Regions from separate parts of the Streptomyces sp. GbtcB7 genome, predicted to be linked through region 2. Evidence: riboswitches for the same ligand, from Rfam matches in the RefSeq annotation. Region 2 holds a riboswitch; each other region holds the start of a gene.
What was found. Region 2 has a riboswitch for cyclic di-AMP ahead of KVT44_RS22455 (transglycosylase SLT domain-containing protein). Riboswitches for the same ligand answer to the same signal wherever they lie in the genome.
Positions count from the first base shown of each region.

Region 1: linked by a shared signal. The riboswitch ahead of KVT44_RS14185 (C40 family peptidase) and the one ahead of KVT44_RS22455 (transglycosylase SLT domain-containing protein) in region 2 are both predicted to bind cyclic di-AMP.
Region 3: linked by a shared signal. The riboswitch ahead of KVT44_RS42870 (transglycosylase family protein) and the one ahead of KVT44_RS22455 (transglycosylase SLT domain-containing protein) in region 2 are both predicted to bind cyclic di-AMP.

Region 1 covers NZ_JAGXJM010000007.1:169,066-171,323, reverse strand. The annotation lists gene KVT44_RS14190 (DUF6328 family protein) at 293-814, opposite strand; gene KVT44_RS14185 (C40 family peptidase) at 903-1,376, opposite strand; cyclic di-AMP (ydaO/yuaA leader) riboswitch at 1,380-1,565, opposite strand; gene KVT44_RS14180 (hypothetical protein) at 1,912-2,217, opposite strand; gene KVT44_RS14175 (ATP-dependent Clp protease proteolytic subunit) at 2,225-2,258, opposite strand, start outside.
Region 2 covers NZ_JAGXJM010000013.1:160,597-162,854, reverse strand. The annotation lists gene KVT44_RS22465 (CocE/NonD family hydrolase) at 1-416, shown strand, start outside; gene KVT44_RS22460 (hypothetical protein) at 400-723, shown strand; cyclic di-AMP (ydaO/yuaA leader) riboswitch at 996-1,156, shown strand; gene KVT44_RS22455 (transglycosylase SLT domain-containing protein) at 1,161-1,850, shown strand; partial or broken gene KVT44_RS22450 (HAD family hydrolase) at 1,988-2,258, opposite strand, start outside.
Region 3 covers NZ_JAGXJM010000037.1:2,860-5,117, forward strand. The annotation lists gene KVT44_RS42865 (transglycosylase family protein) at 109-1,131, shown strand; cyclic di-AMP (ydaO/yuaA leader) riboswitch at 1,270-1,478, shown strand; gene KVT44_RS42870 (transglycosylase family protein) at 1,483-2,193, shown strand.

The sequences.
Region 1 (2,258 bases), on a different contig from region 2:
ATCTCCGTTACGACCGCGCTGTCCGGCCGTTCGGCCGGCGGCAGCCGCGGCCGACCGCCCGCGTGGGCGCTGCCGCTGCTCGGCGGCGCCTGCGTGCTCCGGACTCGGCGTACGGACGCTGCGGTCGCTGGGCAGGGCCCAGGAGACCGGAGCGAGACCGAGCCGATGGCGTCCGGCGCCCGCCCGCTGCGGCAGGGGTCCGTCACCCACGCGCTCGACCCGAAGGCGCCGGTCACCTTCCTCGGTCCGCTGCCGCGGTTCGTGCCCGCGGGCAGTCAGGCGATGAGCGCGCTCACGGTTCTCGGTCCGGTGCTTCTTTCGGAGCCGTCGCTCCGCCGACGACGGCACGGTGCACCAGGCCCGGCAGGAGGCCCCACAGCGCCACACAGACGAGCAGGGTGCCCGCGCCCGAGGCGATCCCGGCGGCGCGTCCCAGCGCGACATCCACGACGAGCAGCACCGATCCCGTCAGCGCCAGCATGAGCACACCCATCCCGACCGTGGCCAGGACGGAGGAGACCCGCACGATGGTCGGCTTCGCGCCCTGCCGGAACAGCGACCTGTGCAGCGCGGCTGGCGCCGTGAAGAGCGCGGCGGCCACCACGGCCAGCAGGAGGGTGGTGACGTACGTGGCGCGCTGCACCGTGTCGAGGGACGGGAAGCGCGGGGTGAACGCCAGCGTCAGCAGGAACGCGAAGAGGATCTGCACACCGGTCTGCGTGACGCGCAGCTCCTGGAGCAGTTCGCCGAAGTTGCGATCGGCGCGCTCGAGGGGCGTCTCGTTCCGTTCCTCGGGGGAAGGTCGCTCAGCCATGCTGAACGAGTAACCGGTTCGTCCGCTTTTCACGCCCGGGGGGTGGAACCCCGAGGGGGTGCCGGCCGGCGGCACCCCCTCGGGCAGGTCAGCTGACCCGGCCGTACCAGACGCTCTTCGTCCAGATCTTCTGCAGCTTCACGACCTCCCCTGTCTTCGGGGAGTGCCAGATCTTTCCCTTCCCGGCGTAGATGCCGACGTGGTACACGTTCCGGCCCGAGTGGAAGAACACCAGGTCTCCGGCCTTGCGGTGGGATGCGGAGATGTGGTGCGTCTTGTTGTACTGCGCCGCGGCCGTACGAGGCAGCGTCTTGCCCGCCTTCTTGTACGAGTAGAGCGTGAGCCCGGAGCAGTCGAAGCGGCGTGGCCCGGCGGCACCGTACTGGTACGGGGAGCCCTTCTTGGAAGCCGCGACCTGAAGTGCCCTCGTCGCCAACGTGGCCGCTTCGGCGTCGGATGCGACGCCAGGAACCACAAGGCTGCCGCCCACGGCGGCGATGGTGAGCGCCGAGGCCGTACCGGCCCGGGTCCACAGCGACGGGACACGATTGAGCGCAGTCATGCGCAACCCTTCGTCAGCCGCCTGTGAAGGATGACCTGTCGGATTCGGGCTGGCGAAGTAGCCCGGCCGCTTGCGCGGCTTCACCCCAAGGACCGCCCGGATCTCTCCGGCGACCCGTCTTGCTGGGTCCTCCACTCCTGCCGATGCACTTCTGTCGACCGGTCATCCGGGCAGCGGCAGGACTCGGCGTCCGCCCGGACCGCCCCGCCGCTGTGGCGGGGGCTTGTCGTCGGAAGGGATCTTCACGCATAGCGGTCGGAAAATCCGAGCGGAACTGGCGATTTGTGGGGTTACTCACCACTCACCCGTTCGGGTGGACGACCCCCTGTTCGGGCGATGTTGGGGACACCGACGACGCGCCCACCAGCACCGGAGCGTCTCATTCCGCCTCCGGGCCAAGCGTGTTGCGCAACTTTTTCGGTTCCCCGAAGGGGTCTGTGACTACTCCATCAGGGGGTACGCCATTTGGTCCGTTTGAACCCCGGGCCGGACGCCTCGCCGACTCGGCGCGCACCGCGACCCGGGTGTGGAGGTGTCAATTGTCGGCGTCGGGTGGCAGCGTGACGCGGGCAGCCCGCCGCTCACCGTCGAGGACGCGCAGAGCCTGCGCCAGCGTCGGCGCGTGCACCTCGCTCTCGCCGCGCTGGTGCATCAGCGCGAGGGCGTCCCGCAGCTCGGTGGCCTTGGCGACCAGCGCCTGGGCGGCACGCAGTCCGCGGTAGGTGTCTCCGGGCCTGGCCGGGTTGATACGGCCCAGCAGGTCGACCACGTCGAGGTAACGGTCGATCAGTTCGGCCTCGGCTCGCGTCAGCGCGGGCAGCGGGGGCAGTTCGGGCACCATCGGCGGATCACCTCGCGTCGGGTGTGGCGTTCCTCGCACCG
Region 2 (2,258 bases):
CCCTTGACGAGCCCCGCCCCGAACGCCTGGTCGCCCGTGACGTGGCGAGGGGCGAGTGGCGTTTGGAGGTCGACCCCCGCCAGGACGGCACCCGTGTCCACCCGGACGGCCTCGAATGCACGGAGGACGCCCGGGACACGTACACCATCGACGAGTGGGACCCGCTCTCCGCCCGTACCCGCTCGACGAGGTCGATCCGTCTGCACCGCCCGGAGCTGCCCTGGGACGCACGGGTCGAGACACGCTCCGAACTCGGCTGCGACGACCGGGAGTTCATCACCTCGAACGAGCTGATCTGCAAGGACGGCAACGAGGTGGTCTTCCATCGGACGTGGGAGAGAAGAATCCCCCGGACGGCGGACTGGAGGCCCGACGGCGGCATGGGCAACCCTGAGGAGCATGGCGCGGACCGGTGAGTTCCTGATGGCCCTGGACGAGGGGATGCTCGCGTACTTCCGCGAGATGGCCGACGAGATGGTCACGCGTTTCGGGATTCCCCGGGCCGAGGCGGTGGCGAGGATCAACAGGGCTTACGCGGGGCAGGAGTTCGGGCTCTACCCGGACCTGATGTGCCACGAACTCCCCGAATACTGGGCCTACGGCCTCTACTTCAAGCCCAACACCGGCCGGCTCCCCGACGACGACCCCGACACGGACCAGTCCGTGTGGGAGGTACGCCCGGCTCCGCCCGCGGGCTCACCGGCCTGGACACTCGAAGCCTGATGTCCGTTTTGCCGCCAGTGCCGCTTTATTTCTGCTTGGTCGCGTGAATTGGGTCACTCCCATGCGGAGTGGGCTCTTTATCCCCTCTTGACGACTCCCCCTTTGCATAAGGCAAGTTGAGCGTCACGTTCCGGATTAATCGGGCATTTTCGCCCTCATATTGCGCAGGTGAAAGCGATCTACACCGGGAAATGAGGGCTTGTTCCGGACATGTGCTCTCGCATACGTTCACGTCGATCCGGACGGACCGCCCAATCCTGCCGCCGACCGGAATATCCCAGCCACCCACACACACGCACGGCAGGAGCGGGGGACCCAGGTAAGCCGCCGATCCGGACACCGGAACGGCTAGGGGTGAAGTCGCACACACCGTGCGGCCGGGCAGCTCCCGCCCGAACCCGACAGCTCACTTCGCAGGCGCCGGAGAGGAATTCGCCATGTCCGCACGAGGCAAGCACCGCAGCTTCAAGATCCACAGCATGCTCACTCGGGGCATCCTCGCCGCGGGAATGGGCGGAGTCGCACTCGCCCTTCCGCTCGTGGGCGCGACCTGCGCGCAGGCCGCCACGGCCACCACCACCGATGTCCAGCTCATCACGTACAAGGTGGTCGCGGGCGACACCCTGGCCAAGATCGCGCAGAAGTACCCCAAGAGCGGCGGCGCGGCGAAGCTGTACGCCGCCAACCGCGCGGTCATAGGCCCCGACCCGACGACGCTCCGTCCGGGCCTCACCCTGACCGTGGGCACCAAAACCGTCCAAATCCCCACCAAGGCGAAGACGGCGCCCACCACCTCGAAGACGTACGCGAACAACCTCGACGGATGGATCAAGCACTCGCTGGACGTCATGGCCCGCGCCAAGATCCCCGGCACCTACAACGGCATCCACCGCAATGTCATGCGCGAGTCCTCCGGAAACCCCCTGGCCATCAACAACTGGGACTCCAACGCCAAGGCCGGCATCCCCTCCAAGGGCCTGCTCCAAGTCATCGACCCGACGTTCAAGGCCTACCACGTGCCGGGCACGTCGATGAACATCTACGACCCGGTCGCGAACATCACGGCGGCCTGCAACTACGCGGCGGCGAAGTACGGCTCGATCGACAACGTCAACGGGCCCTACTGACAGGACTGGTGGGGCTGGTTGGACCGGTAGGGCTGGTACGACTGCCGGGGCTGATGCGGTTGATGAGGTCGGAGAGACTCGGAGAGCTGCCGGGACGCACCGGGCTCTCCGGACTCCCGGAACCGATCCGACCGGCACGGGAACAGCCGCTCCAGCACCACCGCGATCCCGTCGCCCTCGTTCGACAGCGTCACCTCGTCGGCCACCGCCTTCAGCTCCGGATGGGCGTTGGCCATGGCGACACCCCGGGCGGCCCAGTCGAACATGGGGATGTCGTTGGGCATGTCGCCGAAGGCGATGGTGGCGGCGGGAGTGAGACCGAGGTGGGCGGCGGCGAGCGCCAGACCGGTCGCCTTGGTCACGCCGCATGGCTGGAGTTCGACGGTCCCCGGCCCCGACATGGTGACG
Region 3 (2,258 bases), on a different contig from region 2:
CTGTGATCTTCACGTGATCTACGCTGCATCGACTTGTGACAAGCGTTCGGGTGCGGATACGTTCACTCGTCAACGCGACTCACACGTCGCGTAGTCACCTGCTGTCACGTGAAAGGCTTCCGCATGCTCTCCGGGAACGGCCGCCATCGTCGCCCCCGTCAGGCCCCGGCCCTCATCGTCGCGGCAGGAGTGACCGGATCCGCCATCGCGATCCCGTTGCTCGGTGCCACCAGCGCGAGCGCGGCCGACGGCACCACGTGGGACCGGGTCGCCGAGTGCGAGAGCGCCGGCCAGTGGAGTGCCGACAGCGGCAACGGGTATTACGGCGGGCTCCAGATCAGCCAGGCGGACTGGGAGAAGTACGGCGGCCTCACCTACGCGTCGAGTGCCGACGAGGCCAGCCGCTCGCAGCAGATAGCCATCGCCGAGAAGCTCCTCGACGACCAGGGCCTCACCCCCTGGCCGACCTGTGGACCGCTCTCCGGGCTGAGCAAGAACTCGGGCGACATCCTGGTCGACACGGGCGTGGCGAACGACTCGTCCAGTACACCGGATTCATCCGGTTCATCTGATTCGTCCAGTTCGTCCGTGACGTCGACTCCGTCCGTCTCTTCCGGCTCGAAGTCCGATTCGTCTTCGTCTGGCTCGTCTTCATCCGGTTCGTCCTCGAAGTCGACCGGGGGCGCGGCCGAGAACACGACGAAGGCCGACACCAGCGGCGACGCCCAGGGGGCGGACGGCTCCGACACGGAAACGACGAAGAGCGACAACTCGGGCAACTCCGGCCAGGGCGGCGACTCTTCCGGTACGTCCGAGAACGCGACGACCGGTGCGGGGCGCCACCGTGGCGGCACCGCGGACGAGAACACCACCGACAGCGCCGTGGACGGCCGTAGCGACGACTCCTCCGGGCGGCACGCCTCGCGCGGCGCAGGCGCCTCCCGTGATGTCGTCGACGGCTCCTACGTCGTGCGCGCCGGAGACAATCTCTGGACCATCGCGGACGCCCTTGACCTCGAAGGCGGATGGGCCGAGCTGTACGACGCGAACAAGAAGACGGTCGGCGTCGACCCGAACCTCATCCTCCCCGGTCAGAGCCTTGCAGTTGGTGCCGAATCGGGCGAAAAGTAGGGGCAGTTCGCGTCATGGTTCGCTGGGTAATGTCCGGTTTGGTGCGAGTGAGAGATGGATCTCAAAGGCCCTGATCGTCTTTGGAATTCAGCCGATCGCCTGCTTACGGTCATGACCGCTCGCCACAGCGGGCCCCGACGGTCGTCAACGCCGAATCCTGCCAACGGCCGTACGGGAACAGTCGACGCGTCAGCGCCGTAGGCAGGAGCGGGGGACCCAAGGTAAGCGCCGCGCCCGGTAGTTGACCGGGAGCGGCTTGGGGTGAAGCCGAGCGCTCAGAGCGCACGGCCGGGCACTCACCCGCCCGAACCCGACAGCTCACCTCGCAGGCGTCGGTGAGGGGATCTCTCCATGCTGTTTTCCAGCAAGGGCAAGCACCGCCGTCCGTCCAAGGCCACTCGGGTCGCCACGCTCGCCGGTGTCACCGGTGTCGCCATCGCCGCTCCGCTGATGGCGGTCGGCAACGCCTCCGCCGCCACCGCCTCCCAGTGGGACGCCGTCGCCCAGTGCGAGTCCGGCGGGAACTGGTCCATCAACACCGGCAACGGCTACTACGGCGGTCTGCAGTTCTCGGCCTCCACCTGGGCCGCGTACGGCGGCACCGCGTACGCCGCGACTGCCAACCAGGCCTCCAAGTCCCAGCAGATCACCGTCGGCGAGAAGGTCCTCGCCGCGCAGGGCAAGGGCGCCTGGCCGACCTGTGGCACGGGCCTGTCGAGCGCCGCGTACACCGGCGGTGCGAGCGCCCCGTCGACCTCGTCCTCCTCGAACGGCTCCTCGTCGAACAGCTCGCCGAGCACCAGCACCGCCACCCGCTCGACGGACACCGCGGCCTCCCGTTCGGCGTCCCGCCCGGCCGCCAAGAAGACCGTCTCCACTCCGACCGGCAAGAAGGTCAAGAAGGGTGACGGCGAGTACAAGGTCGTCAAGGGCGACAGCCTCAGCTCGATCGCCGAGAAGAAGAAGGTCAAGGGCGGCTGGCAGCAGCTGTTCAAGCTGAACAAGGACATCGTCGACGACGCCGACTTCATCTACCCGGGTCAGCAGCTGCACCTCAGCTGATGATCGGCAGCTTCACCCCAGCTGAATGACAGGTCCCTCATAAAAGGGGTCTCCACACTGGAGAC